2 regions of the Ectobacillus sp. OTK genome follow, and region 1 is predicted to be linked to the other one. Evidence: riboswitches for the same ligand, from Rfam matches in the RefSeq annotation. Region 1 holds a riboswitch; the other holds the start of a gene.
The links. A riboswitch is a leader RNA that binds a small molecule or an ion and turns the genes downstream of it on or off. The one in region 1 is predicted to bind cyclic di-GMP.
Positions count from the first base shown of each region.

Region 1 (4,627 bases):
ATGACAGCATCATAATCATGAAGCATTTCCTGAATGAGCCCTAGCATTGCATCATAGCCAAGGTTAATATCAATGCTTTTATCGGCCTCGCGCAGGATAAGAGAGATGTTTAGTACCCCTTCATCCAACACAACCGCAAGGCCTCCTGAGTTACGTACGATCACATTCCAGCCCTGCTCCTTTAAAAAGCTTATCCCCTCCTGCAAAAACGGGAGTCTTGTATCCTGAATGCCGAGTACAATTGTATTGTGATGAACCCAAGAGCGCACTGTTGCAGGGGAGAGTCCGCTGCCGACTGTTGTACATAATGTATCATCCATTGCAAACGACTGCAGCGCTTGAAACTGCGGCCCTAAGCTTGATTGGTCAATGATGCGCCACTGGGGCTGGGATAAAATAGAACGATAGTCACGCATGCCTGTAGCCCCTTTATTATATTATAAGATTATAGAGTGTATTGGACAGCTGCCGACTTGCCTAGAGGGGAATCCCTTACGATAGCAAAACGGCCCGCGTCAGCTTTTCTTAGGTCATTATAACAAAAAAGAAGATAGCAATATAGCTATCTCCTCTGCGGCTATCATTCTGCAATTTTTTCAAGGTTTCCGTTTCGGTCCATTCGGAAGCTGGTTGTAGGGCGCTCCTCTTCATCCATGAGGGCGAGCTTACGGGCCCGATTCATAATCTTCATCATTGTTTCGTAATCTTCCTGAATCGTTGTTGCTTCTTGCTCTAGCTTCGCAATTTTGCCTGCTAGCTCTTCATTTTTATGCATATATTCAGCAATTTCTTTTTTTAGTCTTTCATTTTCACGTTCCAATGCGGTAACCTTTACGTCTGAGTTTCCTAAAGACTGCAGGAAGCGGATGACATCTGCCATTGTAAGAGAACTAGTTCCTCTCGGATCGAGATCAGTAGTATCCGTCATCGTGAAGGAATTCTCTTCTAATAGAACTGTATTTTCTATGATTTCACCTGCTTCCATATCAACTGTACGCACGACAGGAGTCGGGGGTGTATACAGCAGCTTTTTCTTTGCGTGATCTCCGCCAATTGCACGCATCTTTTCCTTGCGGTGCTTTTTCGCTACCTGCAAAGCTTTTTCATAGTTATAGCGCACAACCGCATTCCAGCGAAATCCACAAGCCGCTGATGTGCGATTTAGCTTATCTCCTACTTCCTCAAATGCGTTTAATTGTGTGCTTCCTTCACGGACATGGCGCAATACTGTTTCTGCTAAAAGTAAATCATCTTCTTCTGTCCAAGCATCTTGTCTTATCTTCATAGAGTCATCTCCTTAATCCCTTTTTAAAATGCTTTTCTATCTTTAGGATGGACGGAAATGAACGGTTTTATACAAACCTTTCAAAAATATGGTAGATTATTTCCTGAAATGTAGAACTTTGATTTCCTAGTAAAAAATGAATACCATTTTTGAAAAATGCTATTTCTCTTTCAGTTTAGTTTTTTCAGATCAGCTGGCATCAGAAAATATACACAGTAAATGAGAAAAAGCGTATATACTTTCTTGATAAAAAAAGCTATAATATGTCCATGCTTACATAACATTCTCTATTGGAGAATACCCCACTACATTTTTATATCACGTGATATGAAAAAGGCAAACCTGATTGAAAAGCAGGGACGCAAAGCTTAGAGCCTAAGGAAGAGATTCTTCTATGGCTGTCTAGCTGCCATGCTTTTTAACACTCATGCCATGTATGGTATATTTTGGATAAATATAAGATTGCAAAGCAGGCAGACACAGTATATAGCTGCCTGCTTTGTTATGCGGCAGAAACATGGCTATTCTTGATCATAGCCTTGTCCTGAAGGAATCATACAGGATGGCTTGCAACATTTCAAAAAGAACGGTAAAATACCTTTTAGCAAATCATGCAGCGGTGCATACTAATACATGCGAAAAGTTTGAGGTTGAGAAAGGATTGTGCAGGATGGCAAATGAATTTCGGGTGTGCGATGATTGTCAGGCCACAAATTTAAAAACATTACTTCCGCGGTTAAAGAAGGTAGATCCGAATGCGGATGTGAAAATTGGCTGTCAGTCGTATTGTGGTCCAGGGCGCAAAAAATCATTTGCGTTCGTAAATAATCGCCCTGTTTCGGCACCAAATGAAACTGAATTGATTAAGAAAATTGAGGATAAACTAGGAAAATAAGGAAAGCACTTCTCAGTAGAGGAAGTGCTTTTTTGCATAAGTTAAGAAAGTGTAATTTTAGGGGTACTATCTAGCTCCCATGACCTGTTTGCTGCGGGGAAAGGACTCTGCCCGCCGAGGCAAAAAGCGCCTCAATGTGCAGAGGACTGTCTCCCTCGGGAGCAGGGCGGACGGTGTCCGCTTTTCTTAATGTTTACTTTATATATACTATTTGTATCTGATTGAATAAAAATGCATAGGCAGGTCTTTCTCATTCTGTTATTCCTTCGGTATAATATATATGACAGTAGTAAAGAAAGGGGGTACCTTAAATGGTATATCCCAATGGCAAAATGAATGAAAAAAAGGTATTTAAGGATCCTGTACATAAATATGTTCACGTGGATGACCAAATCATTTGGGATTTGATCGGAACAGCAGAGTTCCAAAGGCTGCGCCGTGTAAGGCAGCTTGGTACAACATTTTTTACGTTTCATGGGGCGGAGCACAGCCGATTTAATCACTCGCTTGGTGTATATGAAATCATTCGCCGGATGATTGACAATGTGTTTGATGGAAGACCGGCATGGAACGCTGAAGATCGTTTGCTTTGCCTATGCGCTGCACTTTTACATGATGTTGGACACGGGCCATTTTCGCATTCCTTTGAAAAGGTGTTTCATCTTGACCATGAGCATTTTACGCAGCGCATCATTCTTGGCGATACAGAAATTAATCAAGTGCTGCGGGAGGTTGACCGCGAATTCCCGAAAAAGGTAGCAGAGGTTATTGCGAAAACCTCTGATAATAAGCTGGCTATTAGTATGATTTCCAGTCAAATTGATGCAGACCGAATGGATTATTTGCTTCGCGATGCTTATTTTACTGGGGTCACCTACGGAAATTTTGATATGGAGCGTATTTTGCGCGTCATGCGTCCGCACGGGGATCAGGTTGTGATTAAGTACAGCGGTATGCATGCGGTGGAGCATTATATTATGAGCCGTTATCAAATGTATTGGCAGGTGTACTTTCATCCGGTCACACGCAGTGCGGAGGTTATTTTAACAAAAATTTTGCACCGGGCGAAGGCGCTTCACAAGCAATATTACTCATTCAAGCATCAGCCTGTTCATTTCTACTCGCTGTTTGAGGACGAGGTTACGCTTGAAGATTACTTGAAGCTTGATGAAAATATTATGTACTATTATTTCCAAGTTTGGCAGGAGGAAGAAGATACGATTCTAAGCGACCTCTGCCGCCGTTTTATTAACCGAAATTTATTTAAATATGTAGATTTCACAGAAAAATATCACGGCTTAAATAATTGGATGGAGCTAAGCAGCTTATGCAAGAAGGCTGGCATTGACCCGGATTATTATCTAGTTGTGGATTCTACCTCTGACCTGCCCTATGATTTTTACCGAACAGGTGAGGAAGAGGAGCGTTTGCCGATTATGCTGCTGATGCAAAGCGGCGAGCTGCGCGAGCTGTCGCGTGAATCAAGCATTGTTGAAGCCATTACAGGCAAAAAACGCATGGATCAAAAGCTTTTTTATCCATATGACACTTTGTACGAGGATGGACGGAAGGGAAAAGTGAAGGAGAAAATTATTAGCATCCTAGAAGGAAAAGGGTAGCAAAAAAAGCGGACAGGCCTGTTTGCAAAAAAGAAAGACCTCCAAGTGAGGTCTTTTCAACTTTTATACAAAAGGAGTTCCTATTCGTCACTTAAACGCTTTCCAGCGATTGCATAGTTGTTTTTCGTCATTTCATCAATGAATATAACAACCTTTTCAGCTGGTGCGCCTGTTGTTTCAACGACTGCAGCTGTTACCTTTTCAGCGAGAGCTTTCTTTTGCTCTTCTGTACGGCCTTCCAGCATTTTAATTGTAACATATGGCATAATTACCACTCCTTTTTATGTAAATTCAGTACTATTATATCGAATTTTGTCAGATAGGACTCAGAAAACAGACATTTTCTTTATATTTTTGGTATGCTTACGGTAAAGCTTAAAAAAGGAGATGAATAATGGATCATTTATTTGTTTACCCACTGCAGCAAATCCCGCTTGTCGTGTTAGCAATAGCGGCAGCCCTTTCGCTCCATGAATTTGCTCATGCCTACGTTGCGTATAAATTTGGAGATCCCACGGCAAAACAGCAAGGACGGTTAACGCTTTCACCGCTGGCCCATCTTGATATAATCGGGACGCTTGCCATTTTCCTGCTTGGCTTCGGTTGGGCACGCCCGGTTCCTGTGAATCCATATTTCTTTAAGCGTCCGCGCCTAGCGGGTATACTTGTTTCCGTAGCCGGGCCGCTTAGCAACCTGTTTCTAGGGATTGTTGGTTATATTCTCTGGTACGCTCTTATTCGAACAGGTACGCTGCATATGGTGCCGGACGCGGTCGGACAAACGTTGTATGATTTCTTTCAAATTTTTATCGGCTTAAATCTTGTGTT
Region 1 is NZ_AP048547.1:5,375,602-5,380,228, reverse strand. Features, by position in the region: gene lipL (octanoyl-[GcvH]:protein N-octanoyltransferase) at 1-416, opposite strand, end outside; gene AC6HZ4_RS26580 (RsfA family transcriptional regulator) at 581-1,285, opposite strand; cyclic di-GMP riboswitch class I at 1,611-1,699, shown strand; gene AC6HZ4_RS26575 (YuzB family protein) at 1,956-2,180, shown strand; gene AC6HZ4_RS26570 (HD domain-containing protein) at 2,492-3,799, shown strand; gene thmT (2-hydroxymuconate tautomerase) at 3,880-4,065, opposite strand; gene AC6HZ4_RS26560 (site-2 protease family protein) at 4,194-4,627, shown strand, end outside.

Region 2 (4,627 bases), 1.5 Mb from region 1:
TAAAAGTGGATTTGCTCTCCTTTATGTAGATATTGATCGATTTAAATACATTAATGATGCGTTAGGTCCCGGTATTGGAGATCAGTTGATTCATCAATTTGCCGCTCGGCTTGTCCAGCTTGTTGGGAATGATGCATTTATTGCGAGGCTAGGAGGAGACGAGTTTGCGATTGTGCTGGATGGGGAAGCTGTCAGTAAGGAATGGATGGAAACGCTGGCCCACAATATAAATACAAATATAGAAGAATGTCCGTTTCATATACAGGATTTTGAGCTGTATACGACAGCGAGCTTAGGAATTTGCTTGTATCCGGAACACGGCGAAGATGCAGAATCCTTAATTAAGCACGCAGATATTGCCCTGTATGGAGCAAAGGAAAACGGTCGAAATACGTATGCGTTGTACAATCCAATTCTTGATATCGATCGTTTCAAAAGGATTTTGCTTGTAAAGGGATTGCGCCAAGCGATTGAGCAGGATGAATTGGAGCTGTATTATCAGCCGCGTGTAAATACAAAAACGGGAAGAATACAAGGCGTTGAAGCTCTGCTCCGCTGGAATCATCCAGAATGGGGGACTGTGTCGCCGGCTGATTTTATCCCAATAGCGGAGGAGACCGGTCTTATCCATCCTCTGACAAAATGGGTTGTACAAACAGCTTGTAAGCAAATTCAGGCATGGAAGCAACAAGATATTGCACCTGTTCCCATTTCAATTAATGTAACGGCTAAGCTTTTTGTATCGGAGGATTTTGTCCGTAACATGCAAAATGCATTAGAGGAAACAGCAATTGAAGGGAACTGGATAGAGATAGAGATTACGGAAACATCCATTTTAGATAATGAGAGATTAGTTGAATTAAGCATCAACCGCTTAAAGAAGCTCGGTTTAAACGTTTCGATCGATGATTTTGGAACAGGTTATTCCTCCTTGGCTTACTTGTCTCACTTTAAGGTGGATACACTGAAAATTGATCGCTCCTTCATGCGGGACGTTATTACAAATCAATCCAATGCAACAATTGTAAAAGCAATTATTCACTTAGCGCACGGCCTAGGAATGAAGGTAGTTGCAGAAGGTGTGGAAACAACCGAACAAATTGATTTTTTAAGGGAACATGATTGCGATGAGCTGCAAGGCTATGTCTTCAGCAAGCCTGTTCCTCTTGCGGAGCTGATTCCGCTGTTAGCAAAAGGGGCCCTGCATTCAAATGAAGGAGATACCGTGAATCTCTATGCGCAAAAACGAAAACAGTTGCATGTTTCGCTGCTGTTTCCAATTCGCTCATATATGACAATTACTCGAATGAACGGCAAAGAGATTCGTTTAGATAAGACAGAGGTGTTAGTTGACGAACTTAGCGCAGATGGATTGAGCTTCTCGTCCTATCTTGGGCTTGCTATTCATACAGATGTGATTTTTGAGTTTGAGATTCAGCTTTTTAGTAAAATTCTTACTGTGTGTGGGTATATTATTTCCAAGGAAGAATTAAGTGATGGCACTTATCGATATGGTTTAGAATTTGTAATAGATGAAAAGGAACGCGAAGATTTAGCCGGCTTATTGAAACAGCTCCTGCTGCAAATGAAAATAAACCCATTTGTTCCGAATTGTAATATGGTGGAGTTGGAGCAAAAACAGGATATTTCCTAATGCTAGAAAGGATTGGCAAAGCGGGCAGCTTTGCCAATCCTTTCTTTGTTATTCTTTAATAAGGTGTAAATTTCCAGCTAGAAGCTAATTTGATGTATAGCGGAAGCGGCCTGCTTCAGTCTCCAGAATGAATTCTGTCATAAAAGGAAAAGAGTGCTTTATGTGATAGAATTCATTCTGTTTTTTTGTTTCTTATGGATGCTTCAAATAAATTATGTTATAATTTGTATATTAAAGTAAATGTTTCATCCTTTACCTTGGCATATATGCAAGAGATGTGTTTATATAGGTAAGGGCTTAGGCAAACTTATCGAAAGATAAGGATGCAAAGCTACGGGTCTAAGGTGCGAAAGCATGATGATTGCCAGGTTGTCATGGTTCTTTTTATTGGTCATCCTACAGCATGATAATACATACAATGTAACCCAGAAAGGACAGGAGACTACATACTCATGTCCTTTATTTGCCGGAGAGAATAATGGGTAATTATGACAAATAGAATTGTTATTTCATAATAATATATACCATGGTAGTACGGCCTTTGATCTTTTAGTTTGCTAGAAAGGAAAGAGGAGGAATTCGATGTTTAATTATGAAGTCGATACGAAGCGCTATGAATTGGTAGCGAATCAATTAAAAATAATAGCTCACCCTGTCCGTTTACAAATTGTTAAGCTATTAATTGAAAAAGGTGCACAAAGCGTGACGCAGTTGAATGTGTACCTTCATTTACCGCAGCCTACTTTGTCGCAGCATTTAGGAAAGCTCAAGTCCATTCAGACTGTACAGGCGAATCGAAAAGGAATTGAGGTATATTATGAAGTGGTGGATGAGCGTATAAAGGAGCTAATTTCTTTGCTTGAAGTGTCATTTATTGCAGGATAATACATAAGGATAAGTAAAAGCATCGATTAGGAAAATCTATTGTACAAAAACAAGCTGTGAAGAATTCTTACAGCTTGTTTTTGTATGTCGATTCCTTTATACATAGCGAGTAGAGATGCATTCCTTCAAAATCACGATAGGATCTAGATGGGATGATGGGTGGATCCAGCAACAATCAGAAAATGGAAAATGCCGCAGGGGGGTGAAGCATCCCCTGCGTTGAAATAATTAAGATCGTTTGCCTACACACTTTGCTCAACAGGACGGCTGTATTTTTTAGATGTAATATGGAACGCCCCGTAGCAAATGGCAGACACGCTGCAAAATAAAAATAAAATAAAGTAGAGATACGCAGTACCGGCATAGTCAATGATGAATCCCCCTGCTGAGTTTCCGATAATGCTGCCAAGTCCAGAGGTAACGGAGGCAAACACAGTTTGGTACGTTGCGCTTGTCTTCGTTGTTGAAAAGGATTGTACAGTTTCAACAGCGGCAGCAGTGAAAAGAGCAAAGCAAATACCATCAAGCAGCTGCATGGAAAGAACAACGAATAAGCTCGGAGACAAGGTTAACACGATACACTTTACGGCATACAAAATACCAGCGATGCATAGGACGAGAAATCGTCCTATTTTTTTGTTAAGTCTAGCGGCTATCCAAAACATCGGGACTTCAATAATTGCTGCTATTGCGTAAGCAGTGCCAATCCAGCCTTTATTGTAGCCCGATTCCTTGAAGTAGATGGGAAGAAAGCTAAAATTGATGGCAATTGCCATTGTCAATAGAAAGGAGACAGCCAGAAAGGCCATAAATGCTTTATTAAAAAATACCTGTTTGACCTGTCCTGTAAGAGAGATTGTCATCTTCTGTTTTTTTACTTTTGGAAAGCGAAGCAATGTAAGCAGAACGAGCGCACTGCAAGCCAGATAGAAAAAGAAGCTTTTATCATAGCCGATTTTTGCATATAAAAAGCCGGTGAGGAATGAGCCTAACGAAAATCCAAATGCACCCCAGGAACGGACGCTCCCGAAGGAAAAACCTTCCTTTTGCCCGATTTCCAATGCAATAGCATCGCCAATAGGCCCCGAAGGCGATTGTAGAATTGGCAGCAAGCAAGCGATGATGACTAAAGCAGCATAGCTATCAAATACATAATATCCGAGTGCAAGGAGGGGAGAAGCAATCGTTGAAATCATTAAGATAATGCGGTTGTCAGATAAACGGTCATTTATAATGCCCATGATTGGTTGAGCGATTAAACCGGTAATAGCTGCTATAGCCAGAATACCTCCGATAGCTGCAGGTGTAATTCCCTTATCGCTGAAATAAATACTTAAATATGGAGAATATGCTGACAGGCCGATGTAGTAAAAGAAGTAAAAAGTACTTATATTTCTCATGTTATTCCCCCAATTGGATAGGATAAATGCTGCCTGAAACAAACAGAAAAGGATGGATTGTGTGAAGGTACTGTTTTATCTAACAGTAGACAGCGCTTTCGTAAAGGTGTTGTTTTTGAAATATCCACAATTTGGTTAAATTATAATGTGAATTCTTAATAAATTAAATACTCTATTTGATTGAAACATCTATTATTTTGCTAATGTTAGATTCGTTTGTACGTATATTGATTTAGATAATGGAATTGTATCTTTTGTTTTTTTTCAGCCCTTTGCTATAATAAAACGTACTGATTTTGTAAATAATGAGGGACTTTTGCATATGACGTTTAAAGTAAAGACTATGAGTGAAAAGCTGTCTTCAGTGCAGCTGATTGTGTTGTTTTATTTCATAGCCGTAATGATTTCTACCGCTCTTTTACTTATTCCGGCGGCAAGAAATCCGGGTGTGGAGCTTTCTGTAGTGGATGCGTTATTTACAGCAGCAAGTGCTGTGAGTGTAACAGGCCTTACGGTTGTTTCGACGGCTGAAACGTTTAGTACAACCGGTTATTTTATTTTAATTTTCATTGTCCAGTTTGGCGGTATTGGCATTATGGCGCTCGGGACGTTTATTTGGCTCATTATGGGGAAGAAAATTGGATTTAAGGAACGGCAGCTCATTATGATTGACCAAAATCGTTCTACC
Region 2 is NZ_AP048547.1:3,900,371-3,904,997, reverse strand. Features, by position in the region: gene AC6HZ4_RS19305 (sensor domain-containing protein) at 1-1,654, shown strand, start outside; cyclic di-GMP riboswitch class I at 1,945-2,031, shown strand; gene AC6HZ4_RS19300 (ArsR/SmtB family transcription factor) at 2,237-2,539, shown strand; gene AC6HZ4_RS19295 (MFS transporter) at 2,782-3,939, opposite strand; gene AC6HZ4_RS19290 (TrkH family potassium uptake protein) at 4,262-4,627, shown strand, end outside.
Region 2: linked by a shared signal. The riboswitch ahead of AC6HZ4_RS19300 (ArsR/SmtB family transcription factor) and the one ahead of AC6HZ4_RS26575 (YuzB family protein) in region 1 are both predicted to bind cyclic di-GMP.